Regions from separate parts of the Marinomonas algicola genome, predicted to be linked through region 1. Evidence: riboswitches for the same ligand, from Rfam matches in the RefSeq annotation. Region 1 holds a riboswitch; the other holds the start of a gene.
The links. Region 1 has a riboswitch for thiamine pyrophosphate ahead of thiB (thiamine ABC transporter substrate binding subunit). Riboswitches for the same ligand answer to the same signal wherever they lie in the genome.
Positions count from the first base shown of each region.

Region 2: it holds a riboswitch for thiamine pyrophosphate, as region 1 does, so the genes downstream of both, thiC (phosphomethylpyrimidine synthase ThiC) here and thiB (thiamine ABC transporter substrate binding subunit) in region 1, are expected to answer to the same signal.

Region 1 is NZ_CP061941.1:3,138,525-3,143,322, reverse strand. It holds gene msbA (lipid A export permease/ATP-binding protein MsbA) at 1-749, shown strand, start outside; gene IEZ33_RS14420 (3-deoxy-D-manno-octulosonic acid transferase) at 752-1,990, shown strand; TPP riboswitch at 2,082-2,185, shown strand; gene thiB (thiamine ABC transporter substrate binding subunit) at 2,266-3,279, shown strand; gene thiP (thiamine/thiamine pyrophosphate ABC transporter permease) at 3,255-4,798, shown strand, end outside.
Region 2 is NZ_CP061941.1:1,516,581-1,521,378, reverse strand. It holds gene thiE (thiamine phosphate synthase) at 1-991, opposite strand, end outside; gene thiC (phosphomethylpyrimidine synthase ThiC) at 991-3,042, opposite strand; TPP riboswitch at 3,210-3,312, opposite strand; gene IEZ33_RS06825 (DUF1289 domain-containing protein) at 3,446-3,637, opposite strand; gene rsgA (GTPase RsgA) at 3,726-4,745, opposite strand.

The DNA.
Region 1 (4,798 bases):
TTAAGGGGGATATTGAGTTTAATAAACTTAATTTCTCTTACCCAAATACAGACAAAAAAATCCTTAACGATATTAGCCTTTTCCTTCCCGCCGGAAAAACCTTGGCGCTTGTGGGTCGATCTGGTGGCGGTAAGTCTACCGTCGCAAATTTAATTCCTCGCTTTTATGATGTTGCAGAAGGTGATTTGCTTTTAGATGGTGTCGCGGTTAATCAATATGCAATTGATAATCTTAGAAAAAACATTGCCCTGGTAAACCAGCAGGTGATTTTGTTTAACGGATCGATTCGCTCTAATATTGCCTATGGAGACCTAAAAGAGTCTTCTGAAGAAGAGGTAATAGCGGCGGCAAAAGCCGCAAATGCCTGGGGCTTCATTGAAGAGCTAGAGAACGGCTTAGATACCTTAGTGGGTGAAAATGGGGTTTTACTTTCCGGTGGTCAGCGTCAACGTATTGCGATTGCCAGGGCCATTTTAAAAAATGCGCCTATTCTTATTTTAGATGAAGCTACTTCCGCACTGGATTCTGAATCGGAAAGAGCGATTCAACAGGCGTTAGACTCTCTCATGAAAGGCAGAACCACCATTGCTATTGCTCATCGATTATCGACGGTTGAAAATGCGGATATTATTGCCGTAATTGATCATGGGGAAGTGGTTGAGATAGGGACTCATGCTGAGTTATTGGAGTTGAAAGGCGCCTATGCTCAACTGTATCATCAACAATTTAATGATGAACCTGAGGCGTAGCCATGTGGGCTTATCAGATACTTCTCAAATTGCTCACACCTTTTATTTTCATTAAGTTAAAGCGCTTTGCAGATAATCATGAAAATTACTCTATTTCACAGGCACTGGGTGAAGTAGAGTCAAGGATTTCTGTGGACCTTTGGATACACTGTGCCTCGGTTGGAGAGGTACTCGCTGTTCGGCCTTTGGTCGCTGAATGGCAGCGTTTACACCCCCAGAAAAAATTATTAATTACTACTATGACTCCCACAGGAGCGGCTCAAGTTGATCAGCTCTTTAAGCACAATGTGCAGCATCATTATCTTCCTGTAGACTTTAAAAAATCCGTTAAACGTTTCCTAGATAAAATACTTTGTTCAAAGTTAGTAATCGTTGAAACAGAAATGTGGCCAAATTTATTAATGCAATGCCAGCAAAACGATATTGAAGTCTTCTTGATTAACGCCCGTTTGAGTGAGCGTTCGTTAAAAAAATACCTTAAGTTTGCCAGTCTTTCGAAAAAAATCATGCAGATCCCAAAGAAAATTTGTGCTCACGATGGAGTGGATGCAAAACGCTTTGAACAACTTGGCGCTAAAAACGTGTGCGTAACCGGTAATATTAAATTTGATCTAACTGTTCCAAATACTGTTTTGGAAAGTAACTGGCGATCTTTATTTTCTGATGAAACATTGGTTTGGGTTGGTGCAAGCACCCATGAAGACGAAGAAACGTTACTTTGTGAGTCTCATAAGGTAATAAAGCAACATCATCTTCATGCTTTGCTTATTTTAGTTCCTCGACATCCAGAGCGCTTTGAAGACGTTTATAAACTCGCCAAGTTACACTTTACGCGCGTTGCTAAACGCAGTGAAGTATCTGCAGAAAACTGGTCTGGATACGATGTAATTATCGGAGATTCAATGGGGGAATTGCTTTCATACTACCATTGTTCTGATGTCGCTTTTGTGGGCGGCAGTTTGATAAAGCGTGGAGGGCATAACCCAATCGAACCAGCGTTGCTTTCTAAACCCATCTTGGTCGGAGAGCATACATTTAATTTTAAAGAGATCACACAAGGCCTAATTGATGAAGGCGCTGGGCTAATCTGCCATGATGAGTCAGCTCTAGCAAGCCGCTTACTTAAGTTGCTTGGCGACTCTAGCTTGCGAATGTCGATGGGAGAAAAAGCGTTATTTTTTGCGCGGCGGAATCAAGGCGCCGTAGGTCGAGTGCTGAGTCGTATTGGTGAAATGGAGTAAGTCTTCAGCGGCTACTTTGAGATGTCAGCAGAGAGAGTTTATATTGTAAGTTCCTAGCGATTTTTTTTATTATCGTTATAATCTAGCCCGAATACATCTCATGGGGTGCCTTTAATTAGGCTGAGAAGCGAATGCGCTAACCCGTTGAACCTGATCCAGATTATGCTGGCGTAGGAATCGAGATAGCAAATTGAATAGCCTACATTAAGTTGTGGTTTAAATGTCACATTTGCCGTTTCACCTGTACGCCGCTCACTTTCCTTAGGAGCGACACTTTGAATACATTTTCTTTAACTTCTTTTTTTTCGGCATCTGTTGTGAGTCTTGGCCTTGTTTTTTCGCCTATAACTTTAGCGACAGATACTCTTAATGTGTATACCTATGATGCGTTTGCATCCGATTGGGGGCCAGGTCCTAAAATAAAAGCCAATTTTGAAAAAGAATGTGCTTGTGTAGTGAATTTTGTTGCACTTGATTCTTCTGTTGGTATTTTGTCTCGTGCACAACTAGAGGGTAAATCGTCACAAGCTGATGTGTTATTGGGGCTAGATCTAAACTTAATGGAAGCCGCAAAGCAGACTGGCTTATTAGCGAATCACTCAGTTGAAACCTCTGCAGTAACTGTTTCAGGCGGCTGGAAGGATAAAACGTTTGTGCCCTTCGACCAAGGGCATTTCGCTTTTATTTATAACTCTGAAACGCTTCAAAATCCGCCAAGCAGTTTAGAAGAGGTAGTAGACAATCAAGATCTGCGGGTTATTTATCAAGACCCACGTACGAGTACTCCAGGACTTGGTTTGTTGTTATGGATGAAGTCGGTTTATGGCGATCATTCTGCTGATGCGTGGGAGCGACTTGCTGGTCATACTGTAACGGTAACAAAAGGTTGGTCTGATGCTTATGGCTTATTTTTGAAAGGTGAAGCGGATGTTGTGTTAAGCTATACGACCTCTCCTGCATACCATATTATCGCAGAAGGTGATGACAAATATAAAGCCGCCAGCGCTACAGAAGGACTTTATCCACAAATTGAAGTGGCAGCCATGATGAAGGATGCACCGAATCCTGCCCTAGCAAAGCGTTTCATGCAGTTTATTTTGCAGCCAGGTTTTCAATCTGTCGTTGCAACGGGTAACTGGATGTTACCCGTGGTTGAGTTGGAAGAAGAACTCCCTGCCGCGTTTGACGATGCGTTAAAACCCGTTAAAAGCTTAGTGCTACCAGCCGCCGATGTTGCTCAAAATCGCAAGGTTTGGATTGATGAATGGTTAGAGGCAACAACTCGATAAAAGGCGTTAAATTGTTTTCTTTTCGAGCCATCAAAGGCCTACTGCCAGCACTGTTGGGTGTTGGCTTTTTTCTACTAATAGGAGCGGCCAGTCTGGTGGCTCTTTTGCGTTATAGTGAATTAAACTCATGGTTTGGCTACATTCAGCAGCCGTATCTTTGGCGGCTTGTACGTTTTTCCTTATGGCAAGCTCTGCTAAGTAGTGGGATTAGTTTATTAATTGCAATTCCAGTGGCCTCTTGTTTAGTTCATCGACAATTTTATGGAAAAGCCGTTTTACTGCAACTGTTTTCTGTTTCAATGGTTGTGCCGACGATTGTGGCGATTTTAGGTCTGGTCGTTGTTTATGGTCGAACTGGCTGGCTGAATCAACTGTTTGGGGTTGACGTTCCTTTGTATGGTTTGGTGGGGATTTTACTTGCTCATGTGTTTTTCAATATGCCCTTGGCGGTACGTCTTTTTCTGCAGGGCTATGACTTAATTCCTTCTGGACAATGGCGACAGGCATCTCAGTTGGGTTTTTCTCGTTGGGCGGCATTTCGCTGGATTGAATGGCACTACATAAAAAAAGTGTTGCCCGGAGCGTTTGTATTAATTTTTATGCTGTGTTTCTCAAGTTTTGCTGTCGTGTTAAGTTTAGGTGGAGGGCCAAAGTTTAGTACCTTAGAAGTGGCAATATATCAAGCTCTCAGGTTTGATTTTGACCTTAATAAAGCCAGTTTTCTTGCTCTATTGCAGGTGTTTATTTGTACATTTTTTGCTGTTCTTGTTTACCGCATTGCACCCGTTAATCGGCAGGATGTGAGTCTATTAGCGGTAAGGAGTTATGTGATCAAAGATTCTTGTTTGGCTCGGTCAGCAGATTGTTTGGCATTACTGGGTGCATTCATATTGGTTGTCCCCCCCTTTTTGGCTATTTTCGACCCGATCTTTTCGCCTATATTTTTTAAAACATTAGGGTCTGTCTCGCTGTGGAGTGCTGTGATTGTTTCATTGCAAATTGCAGTGCCGGCGGCGTTAGTGAGTTTATGGCTTGGTGTGTGTTTTGGTGTGCTCGCACGTTTTTGTATGGCTCGACCATATCTCGCGTTTTTGCCTAATAAAATAGAGCATTTAGGTAACATGATTTTAATGGTTCCTGGCTTGGTGATTGCTACTGGTTTGTTTTTGTTTCTGCGGGATCTTGGATGGGGAATGCAGTCTAGTTACTGGGTTGTTGTATGGGTTAATGCGGTTATGGCGTTACCATTTGTTTTGAGATCTTTGATGCCTGCCATGTATCAACAAGAGCGCCGTTTTCGAAATGTGTATCTTAGCTTGGGGGTTCACTTTTGGTCTCGTTGGTGTCTGGAATGGTCACTGATTCGAACAAGTGTTGCTCAAGCCTTCGGTTATGCTCTTTTGCTCTCTTTAGGTGATATGGGAGTGATTGCGTTATTTGGGAGTCAGGGTTTGGTGTCGTTACCATTATATTTATTTCAATTAATTGGCTCTTATCGGCTTGAAGAAGGTGCGTGTGT
Region 2 (4,798 bases), 1.6 Mb from region 1:
CTATTTCAGGAAAACAAAGACCGTCTAAAAGCCATTGGTCAGCCGTCACTTGAAGGACTTCAGGAAGGTGTTTTATTTGATCAGGCCAGCCACACGCGGCTAGAGGGCCAGTTTTCTTACCCACTTGATAGCTCAATTCAAGCGCATGATTAATATAGCTTTTTGTTAAGGTTAGACTGTCCATTTCATCATAACCTAGAGCCAAAAAGCTGCTTAATGCCGTGGCAAAACTGCACCCCGTTCCGCGACTATGGCAATTTTTCTGCCTCTTTGAAGAAAATCCAAAAGGCGAGACTAAGCCATCCACTTTGACACGACTTGAAAATAACCAATCCACACAGTCATCTGACTCTAATAAGGAGTCTGTTTGATTGACACCATGACCGCCCTTAATAATCCATTGAACTTTGCTTAACTCAGGATTTTGACTTAATAATAAATCAACACTTTCTGTTAAACTCAAATTTGCTGTTGGCTTATCCTTTTCGAGCTTTGACGTGATTATTTCCTCAAATTCCTGAATGTTCGGCGTGATCCAGTCAACCAATGGCAACAAGTCTAATGCACTTGAGCTGGGACCCACTGAATCGGTGGTGCCTTCTAACGGTTGAGTGCGCAATCTCTGTCCAGTAGAAGAAGCACCAACAGGATCAAGAACAACACGACAATTAGGATTATCCATTTTTATTTTGGCCAACCAAGTAGCGATTGCTGACACTAACTCTGCGTTAGGTAGTAGACCAATTTTTACCACGCTTGGTGTCATATCCTGCAAGATACTTTCCCATTGTTGATCGAACTGCACTTTACTCATAGGGTACACAGCGAATACCGATTGAGAGTTTTGCGCGGTTAAGGCGCTGACTACCGTAGTTACATGCACACCCAAATCCTGACCCACTCGAAGATCAGCCTGTAAACCAGCGTGCGCGCTGGGGTCCGAACCACCAACACACACAATCACAGGAGGAGATGAAGTCATTGATAACATTAACCCTCCTCTCCGCTTAATAAGGCCTCTTTAGCCTTGTGCTTGAGTAATGTCCCTTTTTCCTCCAATACATCCGTTGTTAAATACACATCACTCCCTAGTTCTTTGAACTGTTCCGACATTTTTTGCATGCCAGTCTGTGCGTCAACATGGGTAATATCCGTCGCATCAATTCGTTCTAATTTGGCCGCTTCGAGTCCATCCGCGTAATCTCGGACTTCTTGGGTGATCTTCATAGAGCAAAACTTGGGACCGCACATTGAACAGAAGTGAGCCACTTTACCAGAAGCTTGTGGAATCGTTTCATCGTGATAAGCTCGTGCGCGAATTGGATCTAAAGATAAATTAAATTGATCTTCCCAACGAAATTCAAAACGCGCTTTAGAAAGAGCATTATCTCGTACTTGAGCGCCTGGATGACCTTTAGCTAAATCCGCCGCATGAGCGGCGATCTTATAGGTGATTAGACCTTCTTTAACATCTTCTTTATTCGGTAAACCCAAATGCTCTTTTGGTGTGACATAGCACAACATGGCGCAACCATACCAACCAATTTGAGCGGCACCAATGCCGGAAGTGATGTGATCGTAAGCTGGTGCAATATCTTGCGTTAATGGCCCTAAAGTATAAAAAGGCGCTTCGTGACAGGATTTCAATTGCTCTGTCATATTCTCTTCTATCAGCTGCATTGGAACATGTCCAGGACCTTCAATCATCACTTGAACGTCGTATTCCCACGCTATTTTTGTTAGCTCCCCTAAGGTGCGTAATTCAGACATTTGCGCTTCATCATTGGCATCCATAATAGAACCTGGACGCAAACCGTCACCAAGAGATAAGGCCACATCGTATTGAGCGCAAATCTCACAAATTTCACGAAAACGAGTGTAAGTAAAGTTCTCTTCATGATGGGAAAGGCACCATTTCGCCATAATAGAGCCACCGCGAGAGACAATTCCCGTTAAGCGCTTGGCCGTCATGGGTACGAACCTAAGCAAAACACCAGCATGAATAGTAAAGTAGTCCACTCCTTGCTCGGCCTGCTCTAACAAAGTATCTCGAAATACTTCCCAATTCAGGTCTTCGGCTACACCATCGACCTTTTCTAACGCTTGGTAAATTGGAACGGTTCCAATAGGAACGGGGGAGTTACGCAATATCCATTCACGAGTTTCATGGATATTCTTACCTGTTGATAAATCCATTACTGTATCGGCACCCCAGCGGGTAGACCAAACCAGTTTTTCAACTTCTTCTTCAATCGATGAAGTGACCGCCGAGTTACCGATGTTGGCATTCACTTTCACCAGAAAGTTGCGCCCAATGATCATAGGTTCAGATTCAGGGTGGTTGATGTTGTTCGGGATAATCGCTCGACCACGCGCCACTTCATCTCTTACAAACTCAGGGGTTATGTATTGCTGAATATTAGCGCCAAAATTTTTTCCTGCATGTTGACGTCGCAGTAATTCACTCTTAATGGCCGCCAGGTTCTGATTTTCTCGAATGGCAATAAACTCCATTTCTGGAGTGATAATACCTTGACGTGCGTAATGCATCTGCGTGACGTTTTTACCCTCGCTCGCCCGAGAACGAGTCGGCAAATCTTTAAAACGCAGTTCATCTAAAGCCGCATTTGCCAACCTTTCTTTAGAGAATTCAGAAGATAATTGTGCTAAGTGCTCAGTATCGTTTCGATCTTTGATCCAATTTTCTCTCAGTCTTGGTAATCCTTTATGGACATCGATGTTAGCATCAGGATCCGCATATGCCCCAGAGCAATCATACACATAAATAGGCTCATTCGGTTCATATGTTAACGACTTAGGATCAGAACCAATTGGCGTATCCGACAAATTAATTTGTCGCATTGGAACGCGAATGGAAGGGTTTGAACCTTCAACATAAATTCGTTCAGAAGATGGGAAAGGCGTGGCTTGTAAAGATTCTATGAACTGTTTAGCGGCTTGGCGTGAAGCTTCACGACTTTGCTTACTTGGTTTTTTGATTAACTCGTTTGCTGTATTAACTAATTCGTTATTTGATGACATAAGCCGTTCTCAATAATGTTAAATGGAGAATTGCTTGTCTGGTGTGTGGCCTTAACGCATCTCTAAAAAGAGAATGACGCTTCAAACCTTCTATTGGTACCCATAAGACAACAAAGAATGCCTCTTGGAATAACCCAATAGAAGTACATTCGATGCAGATAAGAAAAGATAACGATTTTCTTGTTTCCTACGCAGGTTTTTAGCCCTGATCAGGTTCTGCGGATCCCGCTTAAAAGCGATCTCAGCCAAATGGCACTCCGACAAGTGCCTGAAGAATACTTAGCTTTGATTGGATTGTAAAGCAGGAAGAGTGGTCTATCTGGATATTAACGGAATAAATTTTAGCCTTTGAAGAGTGCAATTTGTCTTTAAAAGATCATCCGAGAGAATCTTTTATCTTCCTTTACTCACTATAAAAAGGGCTGTTTTTTTCCCTTTCTCTCACCTTGGCCATAATTTCTCTTTTCTCGTCATGGCTGCTTCGCCCCCAAATCGTAATCTCTTTCGCAGAACGATAACAACCAAGACACACATCATTCTCATCTAAATTACACATATTGACACAGGGAGATTTTATCTTCTGTTTACTCTTCATTTATCGAATCCAGTTATGACGGTTGATCTGTATCATTCTATAAAACTATAAAAAAGAGGGAGGACCTCTTTTTTATAGTAACCCGCACTTATTCTATTTCTTTTTTATTTTTCCGTGAAATAGAATGCAAAGTTTTCGATAATTTATCGGACTTTTTGTCCAATGCTCTTTTCTCTGCATCCGAGTCAACGTCCTTATCATCGGACTGAATGGCTCTTAATAGTGATTCATCCAATAGACCAAGTTTGATCGCACTTTGTATCGAACAACCCGGTTCAACAGTGTGTTTACAATTGGCAAAGCGGCACTCTTTCGCTAGACGCTTAACTTCTAATAAGGTGTCTTGAATTTGATCTTCTCGTGTTTGAGTCTGACATAAAACTTTTATGGCCGCCGACTCAAAAATCAGGCCGGCCTCTTTTAGTAAATAAAATTGATTCGATTCCTGCGCGCCTTTATTACCAAAACGGTTTTCATCTGGTGTCTGAGTCACCGAGAGTAAGGTTTTTACAATACGACTTTTCCCTGAGTTTTCTTTCCCTATTAAAGCCACCATTTGGCCTTTGCCACACCAATCAAGTAAACGGTTAGCGCTGCTTTCTTCACGTGAATTTATGGCTTCAATAACAAGATCATTACGAATGGCTTGGACTTGATCTAAATAAACATAATAATCTTCACATTGATCTTTATGAGTCAAAATAACAACCACCTCAATATGAGACTTTTTCGCCAATGCCACACTTTCTTGAATATAGGCTAAGTCAAAGCCATCATTCATTGAGGAAACAACAAATAATGTGTCCAAATTTGCAACAAGCGTTTTATGCAAAGAAGACGGTGAATGCAGCTCAGTTGAACGCTCTAAAGCTCGATAAAAGCGATTTTTTTCAGTAAGTAGCAACCAATCACCAGCAACCAACCCATCCATTTCACTTTCAATAGATAATGAAACATCACCTTGTTCGCACAAACACTCAATCTTATTCAAAACAATATTGGTCACTCTTGCTGGAAAACAGGACTCCATTTCTTCAAGAGACAGTTGTTGGTTAAAGAAAGTACTCCAACCTAATTGGGTGGCTGTGAATTTTTTCAAATCTGACATGCTAAATCCAGAAGACTATTCGTCATTCATATAAGGAAAATTATTTATTCCAA